Regions from separate parts of the Sporosarcina sp. 6E9 genome, predicted to be linked through region 4. Evidence: predicted binding sites of a transcription regulator. Region 4 holds the regulator's gene; each other region holds the start of a gene.
What was found. Region 4 encodes Rex, which represses fermentation and respiration genes when NADH is low (regulators of the CRP and FNR family bind a similar motif). Its sites were predicted from a motif close to TTGTGAAATATTTCACAA; they were not measured.
Positions count from the first base shown of each region.

Region 1: a site for Rex is predicted at 2,033-2,050, ahead of J4G36_RS06605 (cytochrome c oxidase subunit 2A). Genes of this name have one in related genera too.
Region 2: a site for Rex is predicted at 1,227-1,244, ahead of nadC (carboxylating nicotinate-nucleotide diphosphorylase). Genes of this name have one in related genera too.
Region 3: a site for Rex is predicted at 1,516-1,533, ahead of ric (iron-sulfur cluster repair di-iron protein). Genes of this name have one in related genera too.

Region 1 covers NZ_JAGEMN010000001.1:1,267,735-1,270,912, reverse strand. The annotation lists gene J4G36_RS06615 (NAD(P)/FAD-dependent oxidoreductase) at 1-1,006, shown strand, start outside; gene J4G36_RS06610 (Crp/Fnr family transcriptional regulator) at 1,099-1,782, shown strand; gene J4G36_RS06605 (cytochrome c oxidase subunit 2A) at 2,109-2,258, shown strand; gene J4G36_RS06600 (cytochrome c oxidase subunit II) at 2,271-2,738, shown strand; gene J4G36_RS06595 (cbb3-type cytochrome c oxidase subunit I) at 2,754-3,178, shown strand, end outside.
Region 2 covers NZ_JAGEMN010000001.1:243,526-246,703, forward strand. The annotation lists gene J4G36_RS01400 (signal peptidase I) at 1-189, shown strand, start outside; gene J4G36_RS01405 (hypothetical protein) at 212-901, shown strand; gene nadC (carboxylating nicotinate-nucleotide diphosphorylase) at 1,273-2,118, shown strand; gene J4G36_RS01415 (TAXI family TRAP transporter solute-binding subunit) at 2,140-3,141, shown strand; gene J4G36_RS01420 (TRAP transporter permease) at 3,178-3,178, shown strand, end outside.
Region 3 covers NZ_JAGEMN010000002.1:88,610-91,787, forward strand. The annotation lists gene J4G36_RS12030 (nitrate reductase subunit alpha) at 1-437, opposite strand, end outside; gene ric (iron-sulfur cluster repair di-iron protein) at 655-1,353, opposite strand; gene J4G36_RS12040 (ribonucleotide-diphosphate reductase subunit beta) at 1,693-2,730, opposite strand; gene J4G36_RS12045 (flavodoxin) at 2,718-3,146, opposite strand; gene J4G36_RS12050 (ribonucleoside-diphosphate reductase subunit alpha) at 3,134-3,178, opposite strand, start outside.
Region 4 covers NZ_JAGEMN010000007.1:56,754-59,931, reverse strand. The annotation lists gene J4G36_RS17355 (ABC-F family ATP-binding cassette domain-containing protein) at 1-1,268, opposite strand, end outside; gene J4G36_RS17350 (redox-sensing transcriptional repressor Rex) at 1,393-2,043, shown strand; gene J4G36_RS17345 (twin-arginine translocase TatA/TatE family subunit) at 2,146-2,337, shown strand; gene tatC (twin-arginine translocase subunit TatC) at 2,354-3,127, shown strand; gene J4G36_RS17335 (CPBP family intramembrane glutamic endopeptidase) at 3,165-3,178, opposite strand, start outside.

The DNA.
Region 1 (3,178 bases), on a different contig from region 4:
TGATGCGGCAGCAGGAATCATTTGTCCATGGTTATCCCAACGGCGAAATAAGGCCTGGTATGAACTTGCAAAGGGTGGAGCCGCGTATTATGAAAAACTTATACAGCAACTGGAAAATGAAGGCGAAACTAAAACAGGATATCGCAAAGTCGGGGCTGTGAGTTTACATACAGATCGAGCAAAACTGAATAAAATGGAGGAACGAGTCATTGATAGAAAGAAGCATGCCAATGAGATCGGGGATATTCGAAAACTTACATCACTAGAAACATCTGCATTATTTCCTCCATTATCAAATGAATTTGAATCTATCCAGATTAGCGGTGCGGCAAGAGTAAATGGCCGTGAATTAGTAAATGCGCTGATAAATGCAGCGAAAAGACTTGGTGCTAATTTTATTAATGGTTCAGCCGAACTATTGCATTCAAATAATGAAGTAACGGGTGTGCGTGTTGGTAATGAAGAATATCATGCAGATAAAGTGCTGGTTACAGCGGGTGCATGGGCAGGCGAGTTATTAGCGCCGCTAGGAATAAATTTGCAAGTGAAAGGACAAAAAGCACAAATTGCGCATCTTCAACTAGACAACAATAGCACAGAAAATTGGCCTGTCGTCATGCCGCCATCCAATCAATATATACTTGCATTTGATAATGGACGAATTGTAATTGGCGCGACTCATGAAGATGATATGGAATACAATCATAAAGTAACGGCAGGCGGCTTGCATGAAATTTTTGACAAGGCAATATCGATTGCACCAGGGTTAGCAGAAGGAGAATTTATTGAAGCGCGTGTAGGTTTCCGGCCATTTACACCTAACTTTTTACCAATTATCGGGGAAGTGCCTAATATAAACGGACTCGTTCTTGCAAATGGTCTTGGGGCATCGGGACTTACGATTGGACCTTATTTAGGCGCTCAACTATCAAAACTTGCACTTGGTGAAAAACTTGATATTGACCTAGATTTATATGATGTATCCACGGCAATTTCATCTTATTAAGTAATCTTAACTTCAAGATATCCCACTTGGAACTGTAATCTATGTTAAAATGAGTATAGGTAACAGTGAGAATCTAATAGGAGGAGTTTCTATTGGAAAAGCTAGAAAGCGTTATTAGAAATGTAAAGCTATTTAGGGATTTAACAGACGAGGAAATTAAGCCTTTTCTAGAGGTTATGACGAAAAGAACATTTTCAGATAAGAATATTATTTTTTTACATGAAACACCAATTACGCATATTTACATTGTTGCATCGGGTAAGGTGAAGGTATTTAGAAATGACCTGTCGGGAAAAGAACAAATTATTTGCGTGAAACAGCAAGGCGATATGTTTCCAAACGTAGGTTTTTTTCGAAAAGAAAATTATCCGGCTAATGCACAAGCGATTGAAGATACTTCACTTTATTTAATATCGCTTAAGGATTTTGAAAATGTATTAATCGGAAATCCACAGCTATCCATTAAGTTATTTCGGATTCTAGGCGATCTAATTGTTGATACGCAACAACGATTAGAAGAGATGGCTTTACGAAGCACCAAGGAAAGAATTCTGCTTCTATTAATTCGCCTGGGTGAAACCCATATGGCGAATGAGAAGAATGGGTGGATAAAGATAAACACCAAATTCACAAATTCAGATCTTGCCAATATGATTGGAACAACGAGAGAATCCGTAAACCGGATGATTTCACAACTCCGAAAAGAAGAAAAAGTGAAATTGCTTGATGGTCATTTTTATATTTACCCTGATAAGTTAAAAGAAGAAATATACTAAAACGAAAAGTGCTGTTCGAATGAGAATTCTCATTTGAACAGCACTTTTTTTATCAAGCAGTGATTGAAACGCTATCATTCATCAATTTGTCACATTTCAAATTCTGCATCAATTTCCGCTTATTTGTTAAGTAAGAGTTGATTGGTTTGTCTATAAACATTACTGTGGCGATGTTTATATTTACAAGACTCCTGCAAAATTTAAAATTCTTTCGAAATTATTAAAGCGTTTACCAAATTACGATTGGTGAGTGTGATTAATATCACATCGTTGAGAATGATTATCAATTAAGCTGAAAGCAAGAAGAATATAGGAGGTGCTTTCGGATGGTAACCGAAAAAACTGAGGTTAAGAAAGAGGTAGAAGAAAACGAGAAATACTCACTAAAAGGAACCATGTTTTCAGTGGGGGTCGTGGCTGCAGTAATTATTGCCGCATATTTACTTCTATTCGTTTTATACATGATAAGAGTATAAGGAGGAGAAACCATGAAGATGCATCGTTATGAAGAAATTTGGCTTGCTTTAAGTTTTGGAATCTTAATCATATTTATGTTAGTTGTCGGTTATCAAACATTTGCAATGGGAATGGGGCCCCCTAGTCATAAGGAAACAATTGATCCACAAAAAGTCGATGAAACAGCGCCTTTCGATAATCCAGGGGTTTTCCAAACGGGAGACAACGAATATGAAGTCGTGATGACCTTGCAAACTTTTGGGTTCACACCAAGCAATATTGAGGTGCCTGTTGGGGCGGAGGTAACATTTACAATGACTTCAAAAGACGTAGTTCATGGATTCCAGGTTGCTGGCACGAACTTAAATGCGATGGTTATGCCTGGTCATATTCAAAAGATCACGCAAACATTTAAAGAACCTGGTGAATATTTAGTTCTGTGTAACGAGTACTGCGGTATTGGTCACCAAATGATGAGTACGACAATCTTCGTTAAATAAAAGGAGGGATGTAAAATGGAAACAGTCATTAACAAAACAAATTTAAAAAAGACAAATAAAAATAAAACGATGAAAGAAAAAGCGCATCAGATTTTAGGCGTCGTTCCAGAAGATGCAAAACTATCGAAATCTTATATGGCCGTTGCGTTTATCGCATTACTAATAGGTGGATTTTTAGGGTTATTTCAAGGGTTAGAACGTGCAGGGTTATTACAATTACCTTCCTGGTTTACCTATTATCAAGTATTAACAGCACATGGCATCTTATTAGTTCTAGTCCTAACAGCGTTCTTTACAATAGGTTATTTTTACGCAGGCATGTCACATACACTAGGCGGATTATTACCGCAAGTTAGAAAGATGGCCTGGATTGGTTTTTGGATGAAAATTGTTGGTTTTGTCGTTGCGGTAATTCCAGTTTTGATGAATGAAGCAACTGT
Region 2 (3,178 bases), on a different contig from region 4:
CGTGTAATTGGGAAGCAAGTTTTTCAAATACCCAAGATGGGCTATGTCATGCATTTTATAAAAAGTCCAATGGGCCTGTTTAGTCTCATTGCGCTACCACTGATAGGTTATCTGCTGCTTGAGCTATATTCCCTGATAAAAAGATATCGGTTAAATGGTGATTTGAAGAAGCAGTCGACAAAAGAATAACAAAATGGGGAGGATGATTGTGATGAAAAAGGCAAAAATGACTTTATTATCTATAGCAGTAGTTGGATTATTAGTTGCATTTTCAGGGGGCGGAACTTATTCCTGGTTTACATCTCAAACGACAGCTTTAGGGGAAATGCAAAATGGGGCACTCGAGTTAAATAACGGTGAGGATATCGAGATGAGCATTTTCGAAGGGGGTAAATTCACCCCATCCCAATTGGAATACGGTAACTGGATGACCATTTCGAATACAGGTGATTTAGATGCGTATTTGAAAGCGACGTATAACCATTCTGTGGATAAAGCATCACTCGACGGGTATGAAGTAGGCTATATGGCCATGAAATACACAGTACAACCTGGCCAAGATACTATGGAACAAGCGGAAATTGAATTGGCGAATCTATTTAACGGAACAACGAATGAACGCCCGCAATCCGTCAACTTATCAGGTGACGTAGAAGTATTCGGTGGCATGTTGACTAATGAAAACGTTAGTTTAATGAGTGTCGACACTGGTGAAATTATGATTGGTGAAGGAACAGATGAAGACTCTTTTTGGAAGCTGGACGAAGGTCAATACATCGACATCATGTTTGGCTTGAAGCTGGATGAAAGCGCAGGCAACGAATACCAAGGTGCGATCTATAATGCGACTTTAACAGTAGATGGTAAACAAATTGATGAGGGTGCCGAATTCGCAAAGTAATTGATTAACGGTACCGTGTTTAGCTACCGTTTTTAGGTACCTGTGCAAGACAATATTCAATCTATTCACTACAATTGCATAATCACATAGGGGGGTATCGACTATATAACACATTGTCGGTATCCCTTTAAATTATTATCCAAAGGCTTGAATTGTCATAATTGCTCCTTGCACAGGTACCTTTCTCTGGTACCTTTTCTTGGCAGCTATTCCCAGATAATGAATATCAAAAGTTTACTTGCTATTTTAGTGGACTTGTGTAAATATAGGTGTCAAGACACCTCGTATTTTAACGAGATTTTTATTCGGGATACTATCGAAATACATGTGAAACTTTGCACAAAGAAAATGTTAGGGAGAGGGAGCAGGGGATGAATCTATTAAAGTTACGCGCACAATTACAATCCTTTTTATTGGAGGATATTGGCGATCAGGATATTACGAGCCAGACGATTTTTCCGTTGTCGGAAATTGGAAATGGCGTATTTATTGTCAAAGAAGATGGAATTATCGCAGGTCTCGGCGTCATTAAAGAGGCTTATCATTTACTAGACCCTTCTATTCAAGTGACCGAGTTCTTTAAGGACGGTGATCGAGTATCTGCGGGGGATAAAATTGCGGCAGTGACGGGCCCGATTGCGCATTTACTAACGGGTGAAAGGGTAATATTAAATCTTATGCAGCGGATGAGCGGCATTGCGACCGTGACCAATAAATGTGTGGAAATGCTAAACGACCCTGCCATACAAATTTGTGATACAAGAAAGACGATTCCAGGACTGCGTATGTTTGATAAATATGCTGTTGTCTGTGGTGGCGGGAAAAATCATCGGCAAGGATTGTATGATGGCGTCATGATTAAAGATAACCATATTGCTTTTGCGGGCTCCATTACGAAAGCAGTGCAGCGCGTCCGGGAAAAGATTGGACATATGGTAAAAATTGAAGTGGAAACGGAAACGAGACAAGAAGTACTGGAAGCAGTCGAAGCAGGTGCGGACGTGATTATGTTTGATAATCGGACACCTAAGGAAGTGAAGGCGTTTGGACATGATGTACCAGAATCCATTGTGACGGAGGCCTCGGGTGGAATTACACTGGAAAACTTGGCGACTTATCATGGAACGGGTGTCAATTACATATCATTGGGCTTTTTAACGCATTCGGTCAAAGCACTCGATATTAGTTTACAGGTTAAGGAAGGCACTAAAAAATAATCTCATTGAAAGAGGAAGTTCATGATGAAACGAAACGTCATTTTATTGACAATCCTATTCAGTGTTCTATTTATTGTCGCATGCAGTCATGAGAAAACAGAAAAGGAAGCGACTGCTGATAGATTCCAAACAACGATTATCGGAGGACGTACGGGCGGTGCATGGTCTGTCTTTACAGAGGGCATCGCTGAGTCCATTCGCAGAGAAAATAAGGGTGCGGTTGTTACGGTTGAGCCTGGTGGTATTGTAGAAAATCCGCCAACTGTAGGGACAAATGCGGTTTCATATGGACTATCGTATGCGATGACGGCGTATGCGGCCTATTCAGGTGCGGAACCCTATGACCAGCCATATGAAGATATTCGTGCTATCAGTGTCGTCATCCCTGGAAATTACTATCAATTTATTGCGAGGGCTGATACGCCGTATGATACATTTGACGACATCGTTCAGCGTAAAATGCCTGTTCGGTTGGCTGTGGATCAAATCGGTTCAGCTGGTGAAATTATTACGAGAAATATCTTACAAGAATATAACGTTACTTATGATGATATTATTTCGTGGGGTGGATCTGTTGACCATCTTAGTGATTCAAAAACGTTTGAACTGATGGCTGATAAGCGAATTGATGCGACTGGAGATGCGGTATCTGTCCCTTCCAGCGGGTTAATTGAAGCTTCAACAACGATTGATTTAAAAATGCTTTCATTTAATAAAGAATTGATGCAAGCGGTATCGGACAACCTTGGCATGGAAATCGGGAAAATTAAAGCGGGGAGCTATGATTTTCTACAAGACGATATCGATACATTGTTTACGCCGGCGATTTTAATCGTTCACAAGGATGTTTCTGAAGATGAAGTTTATCAAGTAACGAAATCGATTTATGAAAACTTTGACTATCTCGCGACTGTACACGAGGAGTTTAAAAACTTAACAGCTGTCAATATGATGGATGTTGGGCAGGTGCCCCTACATCCTGGTGCAGAGAAGTTTTTTAAGGATGCGGGCTTGATTGAATAAGAAAGACCTGAATCTTTTAAGGAAGAGGTTTGTGTCG
Region 3 (3,178 bases), on a different contig from region 4:
TCTGGATCTTCGACGATGCTTGCCCATGCTTTTATAGGATCTTTTAATTCTGATAAAGCTTGGCCCCACATACGCCATAGTTTTCCTCGTATGTATGGATACTTCACTCTAAGCGGACTGTATTCGTACCATGAAAAGGATGCGCCACGAGGACAGCCACGCGGTTCGAATTCCGGCATATCGGGTCCGCATGAAGGGTAGTCGATTTGCTGATTCTCCCATGTAATAATCCCGTTTTTCACGAAAACCTTCCAGCTACAAGACCCTGTACAGTTAACGCCGTGTGTTGTTCGTACTACTTTGTCATGAGACCAACGTTGACGGTACATGTTTTCCCAGTCACGACTTTTTTCTTCCAGGACAGACCAGTTTCCAGAGAACCGTTCAATCGGCTTAAAATACTTCAATCCGAAACTTTTCTTTTTCTGTTTTTGCATCGAACTAACAACTCCTTTTTGAATGACTACTCTATGACAGGAACATTCAGCCCATTCATCTACTCTTCATTATAAATAGGTAATCGTGCATCTTCCTATTAGGGTTTGTCCTATTTCTTATAGGGAATACCCTCAACCTGAAAGAATATACAGTTTATATAGAAATAAATTAAAATTGCCTATCCACTCGTACAGTAGATAGGCAATTTTAATTCATTTATAATTCAGCTCGAACTCGTTCAAATAAGATATTATTTTCAAGATGTACATGGTCGAACGTCTCTTTTTCTAATTTCTCCAAGCGTGCATAAACGAGACGATATGTGCCGCAAGCACCTTCTGGCGGCGTGAAGTCATTCGTGATTTCCCTCAGTTCGCGCAACAACTTTCCGGCATTTTCATGTTCTTCTTCGAGTTCGAAAACATGCGGTTTCAACTTTTCTTTCAATCTGTCTGTCGGTTTGTCTAGAAATTCTATCATAAGCGGAAATACAATTCGGTCTTCATCTTCCGTATGATCCAGCAGTTCAATTCGCAACTCTTTAAATAAATCCTGCAACCTTCGCAGATGTGGGTGATTTTCTCCGTGTACACGGGAAACTCTTGTTATATAGGGTGCTAATGAAGGCAATTCTTGACGTAAGTTTTGATGATAGTTTTCTTGGATGTAGGCGATCAATGTTTTGTTTCCAAAACTAGACGGATGCGTGTTACCACGATTATCCTGTGTCTTTTTCACAGTAGTAATCTCTTCAAAGACGACATCGGGTTGAATTCCTTTTTCCAAAGCTGCTTCTAGTAACGACACTTTTCCACCACAACAATAGTCAATCCGGTGTTTCCTGAAAACATCTGCAGACCATGGAACCGCAGTAACAATATCAGCTACATTCATTTCCATTGAAATTGTTCCCATCATTAATTCCTCCTCTATTGTATGCATATCATTTCGTTAAATTTATAGGCGGGCTCTACCCCATTAGGGAATCTACCCAATAAACGTAAAACATGGTCTACCGAGAAGTACCCTTTAGGATTAACCCGTTGTCTATATAATAGAAGAGATTATTATGACTGGATATGATATAAATCACAATTTCGAGGATTTAATGAATAAAAAAACTACGCACCAGCGTGGCGATGCGTAGTTATATCCTTATGTTTAAATTATTGCAATACCTGCGATTGAAGTCCGCGCAATTGAGTTCGAAGTCCTCTCCCTCTCCCGTTCCAGCGGTGTGAAAACAATCAAAACCTATAAATCATCAAACCCATTCAAATCACTCGTTTTGACATATTGCCTAGAGGCTTGTTCGAAGAAATCTGTTTTCGTATCATCGAAACTATCCACGTAGGCTTTAATCCATCTCATAGGATTGTTGGTGAACTCTGGATAGATTTCATCGAGTCCGAGCATCCGCAGCATTTTATTGGCCCGGTATTTAATGTAGCCTTCCATTTCTTCAAGATCGATGCCGTCAATATCTGCCAACACATACTGGCTCCACGCGACTTCTTGTTCGACGGAGTGGCGGAATTGATCGTAAATCCATTCTGTGAACTCATCTGTATTGTATTCTGGATTTTCTGCTAAGGCTGCGCGGAATATGTCGCTAATTGCTTTTCCGTGCTGTAACTCATCGCGGTTAATATACGACACCATTGTCGATGTTCCGACCATCTTCTGGTTGCGCGCCAAATTGTAGAAGAACGCGAAACCGCTGTAAAAAAATAGCCCTTCCAGTAAAGTCGTATAGACCATTGCTTTTAACGCAGAATCAATCGTCGGTCTTTCTGCAAATTCATTGTACACGTTGACAATGCGTTCATTCCTGCGCATTAAAACCTCATCGGTTCGACCCATTTCGAATGAAGCGATTTGCTTATCTAACGTCGTTACAGATGAAAGCACATAGGCATAACTATGATTATGTTCGCTTTCCTGATCCGCAATTGTCGCCATTAATGATTTGACGGAGGGATCGGTTGTAAAATGAGAAATCTTTAACGCAATATCCGTTTGCGGACCGTCCAGCGTTGCTAATAAACCAATGATTTTCAAGAATGCGTCTTGTTCAGGTTGGGTCAGCGTTGAAAATTGCTTGACGTCTTGTGTCATATCAACTTCATTTGCTGTCCAAAACAAGGAACGTATTTGTTGCCTTAGTTTATAAAAGTGCGGGTGTGCAAGATCATTCCAATTTAGAATTCCGCTGGCTTTTCCGCCGAAAATAGCGGTTGATTTGTTTGGGTTTGCTGGATTTAATACTTTTACTCTGTTTAGTGTGACCATTGTTTGATAACCCCTTCCGTCCAATTAATTACATCGATTTCTTGTGTTCCTCTTGGACTTTGTTCGATTTTCAGCGGTGCATATTTCGACTCGTAAAATCGCGCTAACTTTACTGCAGCACTGCAAAATAATGCATCTCCGCCGAATTGCGTGTCGCCAGTTCCAAAAACGTAAACATTCGAAGGTTTATAGCCTACTTCCGCCACGAAATCTTTCACTTCATCAGGCGTTGCGCCTTTGTCCCATGTAAACGATCCAATAATGAGTGCATCAAACGCACGTACGTCGGGAAGTAGCCCCGTACCGATTCTGTATTTTGTTACGTCGATATCCGATTTCAAGACAACCTCTTCAATAAGCTCCGCAACTTCCTCTGTGTTTCCGCTCCAAGTTGCATAAGCGATTAAGAATGACACCATTCACACTCCGCAATATCCGTGGCGCTTGA
Region 4 (3,178 bases):
TTCATCATTGGCCATTCGCTCCATAGTTCTTCCAAGACGGAATCAGTACCGACTAGAGTGGCCTGTTCTTGGTCATAATAGCCAAATTGAACATTTGTCCCGTATCTAATTTCACCAGCAAGTTCAGTTTGTTTTTTAACGATTGTCTTCAGTAAAGTCGATTTGCCGACGCCATTCGGGCCGATTAACGCAATTCGATCGCCTTTATACACACGGAGGTTAAGATCTTCCGAAATTGGCCCCTTATCATAACCGATCGCTAAATTATCCACAGCAAGGACATCGTTCCCGCTTGGACGCTCGACGGAAAAAGTAAAGTTGGCTGATTTTTCATCACCGTCTGGGGAGTCCATCCAATTCGTTCGTTCCAACATTTTACGGCGGCTTTGTGCCATTTTCGAAGTCGAAGCACGTGCAATATTTCGTTGGATAAAATCTTCAAGATTTGCACGTTCACTTACTTCTCTTTCATACATCTTTACATCACGTTCATAGTTTTTCGCTTTTTCGGTAAGATAGGCACTATAGTTTCCAAGATATTTTGCTACTTTATTTCTCGAAACTTCATAAACAATCGTAACAATTTCATCAAGGAAATAACGGTCATGAGAGACAATTAACAATGCCCCTTCGTAATTAACCAGGTATTTTTCTAACCAACTAAGCGTTTCAATATCGAGATGGTTTGTCGGTTCATCCAAAATCAACAAATCTGGACTGCTTAGGAGCATTTTAGCAAGTGCAAGTCTCGTCTTTTGGCCACCGGATAAAAGGTTTACCTGTTTTGTATAATCCTCTGGATAAAACCTCATGCCGTGAAGCACCGACCGCGTGTCTGCTTCATATTGATAACCTTTGGAATTACTGAATTCAGTTTGTAATTCATCGTATTCAGTCGAAACCCGTTCGAATTCAATGCTATTTGAAAAGATTTCCGGATCTGCCATTTGTTCTTCAAGGGAACGGATCCGTCTTTCCATAGCTCTTAGTGGTTCGAAAACGGTCATCATTTCATCCCAAACCGTTAATGAAGAATCGATACCTGAATGTTGTTCAAGATATCCGATTTGGATGTTTTTCGGGATGATTAAATCACCTGAATCCGCAGTCATTTCACCCGCAATAATTTTTAATAAGGTCGATTTTCCCGCGCCGTTTCGTCCGACAAGTGCAACACGGTCGCGTTGATGCACTTCTAATTGAACGTTATCTAATATGGTCGTTCCTGAAAATGATTTAGTTAATGCATTGACTTGTAAAACAATCATTATAATACACCTCATTCTACTCTAGTCTAATAGAACAAGGCGGTGTGCGCAATGGTCAGCTTTACATTAAACAACAATTAAGATACGATAGAATAGGCTTTAAGTACGTGTGGGAGGGATAAAAATGGCAGAGGAAATGCCTAAGATTCCACAGGCAACGTCTAAACGATTGCCTCTTTATTATAGATTTCTTCAAAATTTTGCAAACGCTAACAAAAAGCGAGTCTCATCTAGCGAATTAAGCGAAGCAATGAAAATCGATGCTGCAACAATACGGAGAGATTTCTCTTATTTCGGTGCGCTCGGTCGAAAAGGATATGGTTATGACGTCGACTATTTAGTCGGTTTTTTTCGAACGATTCTCGATCAAGACGAAGAAACTGATGTTGCACTATTCGGAGTCGGAAGTTTGGGCAGTGCATTCTTAAAATATAATTTTCATAAAAACCATAATACGCGAATCGTAATGGCTTTTGATACGAATGCTTCGGTTGAGGGGAAGATGATAAGCGGTATTCCTATTTATCATCCGCGAGTTGCTGAAGAGAAGCTGAAAGAGCAGGGAATCGAACTTGTTATTCTGACATTGCCGTCAAGTGTTGCACAAGATGTCACGGACGAACTCGTTCGCTATGGAATTAAAGGGATTTTAAACTTCACTCCAGTACGTCTTGCAGCCCCGGAAGCCGTACGCGTCCATACAATCGATTTATCTGTAGAATTACAGACGCTAATTTATTTCATGAAAAGTGACGTGAAAGATTCACAATTGTAACCGCTCCATTATGGCAATGAGGGTGGTTTTCGTGTAAACTATATACAGCCAGAAGGATTGAATGTCTATTGATCAATCCCTCGCTAATGAGGAGGTGTCATCATGGGTGCAGGTATTCCAAGTCTTATCCTAATTGCAGTCGTTGCATTGCTTATATTTGGGCCGAAGAAATTACCCGAAATTGGGAAAGCGTTCGGTTCTTCATTGCGTGAATTTAAAAACGCTACAAAAGGTCTTGTCGATGATGAAAATGACGACAAAAACAAAATCGACAATAAAGTTGATGACAAGTAAGTAAGGTGAATGTCCGATGGGGAATGAAAAAGAATTATCGATAATTGAACATATAGATGAATTGAGAAAACGGCTGATGGTTGTCGTCGTTTTCTTTATTGTTGGAACAGCGGGTGGTTTCTTACTAGCCAAACCGCTTATCAATTATCTTCAATATAGTGAAGAAGCAAAAAGTATTTCATTGAACGCGTTTAATGTAACTGATCCGTTTATCATTTATTTGAAAATGATTGTTCTGATAGCCGTTATTATTATATCGCCGGTTTTACTTTATCAACTGTGGTCTTTTGTAAGTCCGGGTCTCCATGAGACAGAACGTAAAGTGACTTTAAGTTATATCCCTTTTGGCTTTATATTATTTCTAGGCGGTATATCATTTTCTTATTTTGTACTATTTCCGTACATTATAAAATTTATGATGAAATTGTCGAATGATCTTGGGATTGTTCAAACAATTGGTATAAATGAGTATTTCAATTTTTTATTTCAAATTACGATTCCTTTTGGTTTAATATTTCAGTTGCCAATATTAACGTTATTTTTAACAAGGCTTGGTATTATACAACCGAATATTCTTGTAAAAGTACGAAAATATGCTTTCCTTGTTTTATTTATCATCGCTGCGTTTATTACACCGCCTGATTTGTTCTCGCATTTGTTTGTGACCGTTCCTTTGTTTATACTTTATGAGCTAAGTATTATTGTTTCCCGCTTTGGTTATCGAAAGTATTTAAAAGCAGAACAACAGCGACAAATCGAAGAACTTCAAAATCAAAATCCTGAACAATAAAAAGTCTTCCATCCGAATTATCGGTGGAAGACTTTTTTCATCCTAATAGGA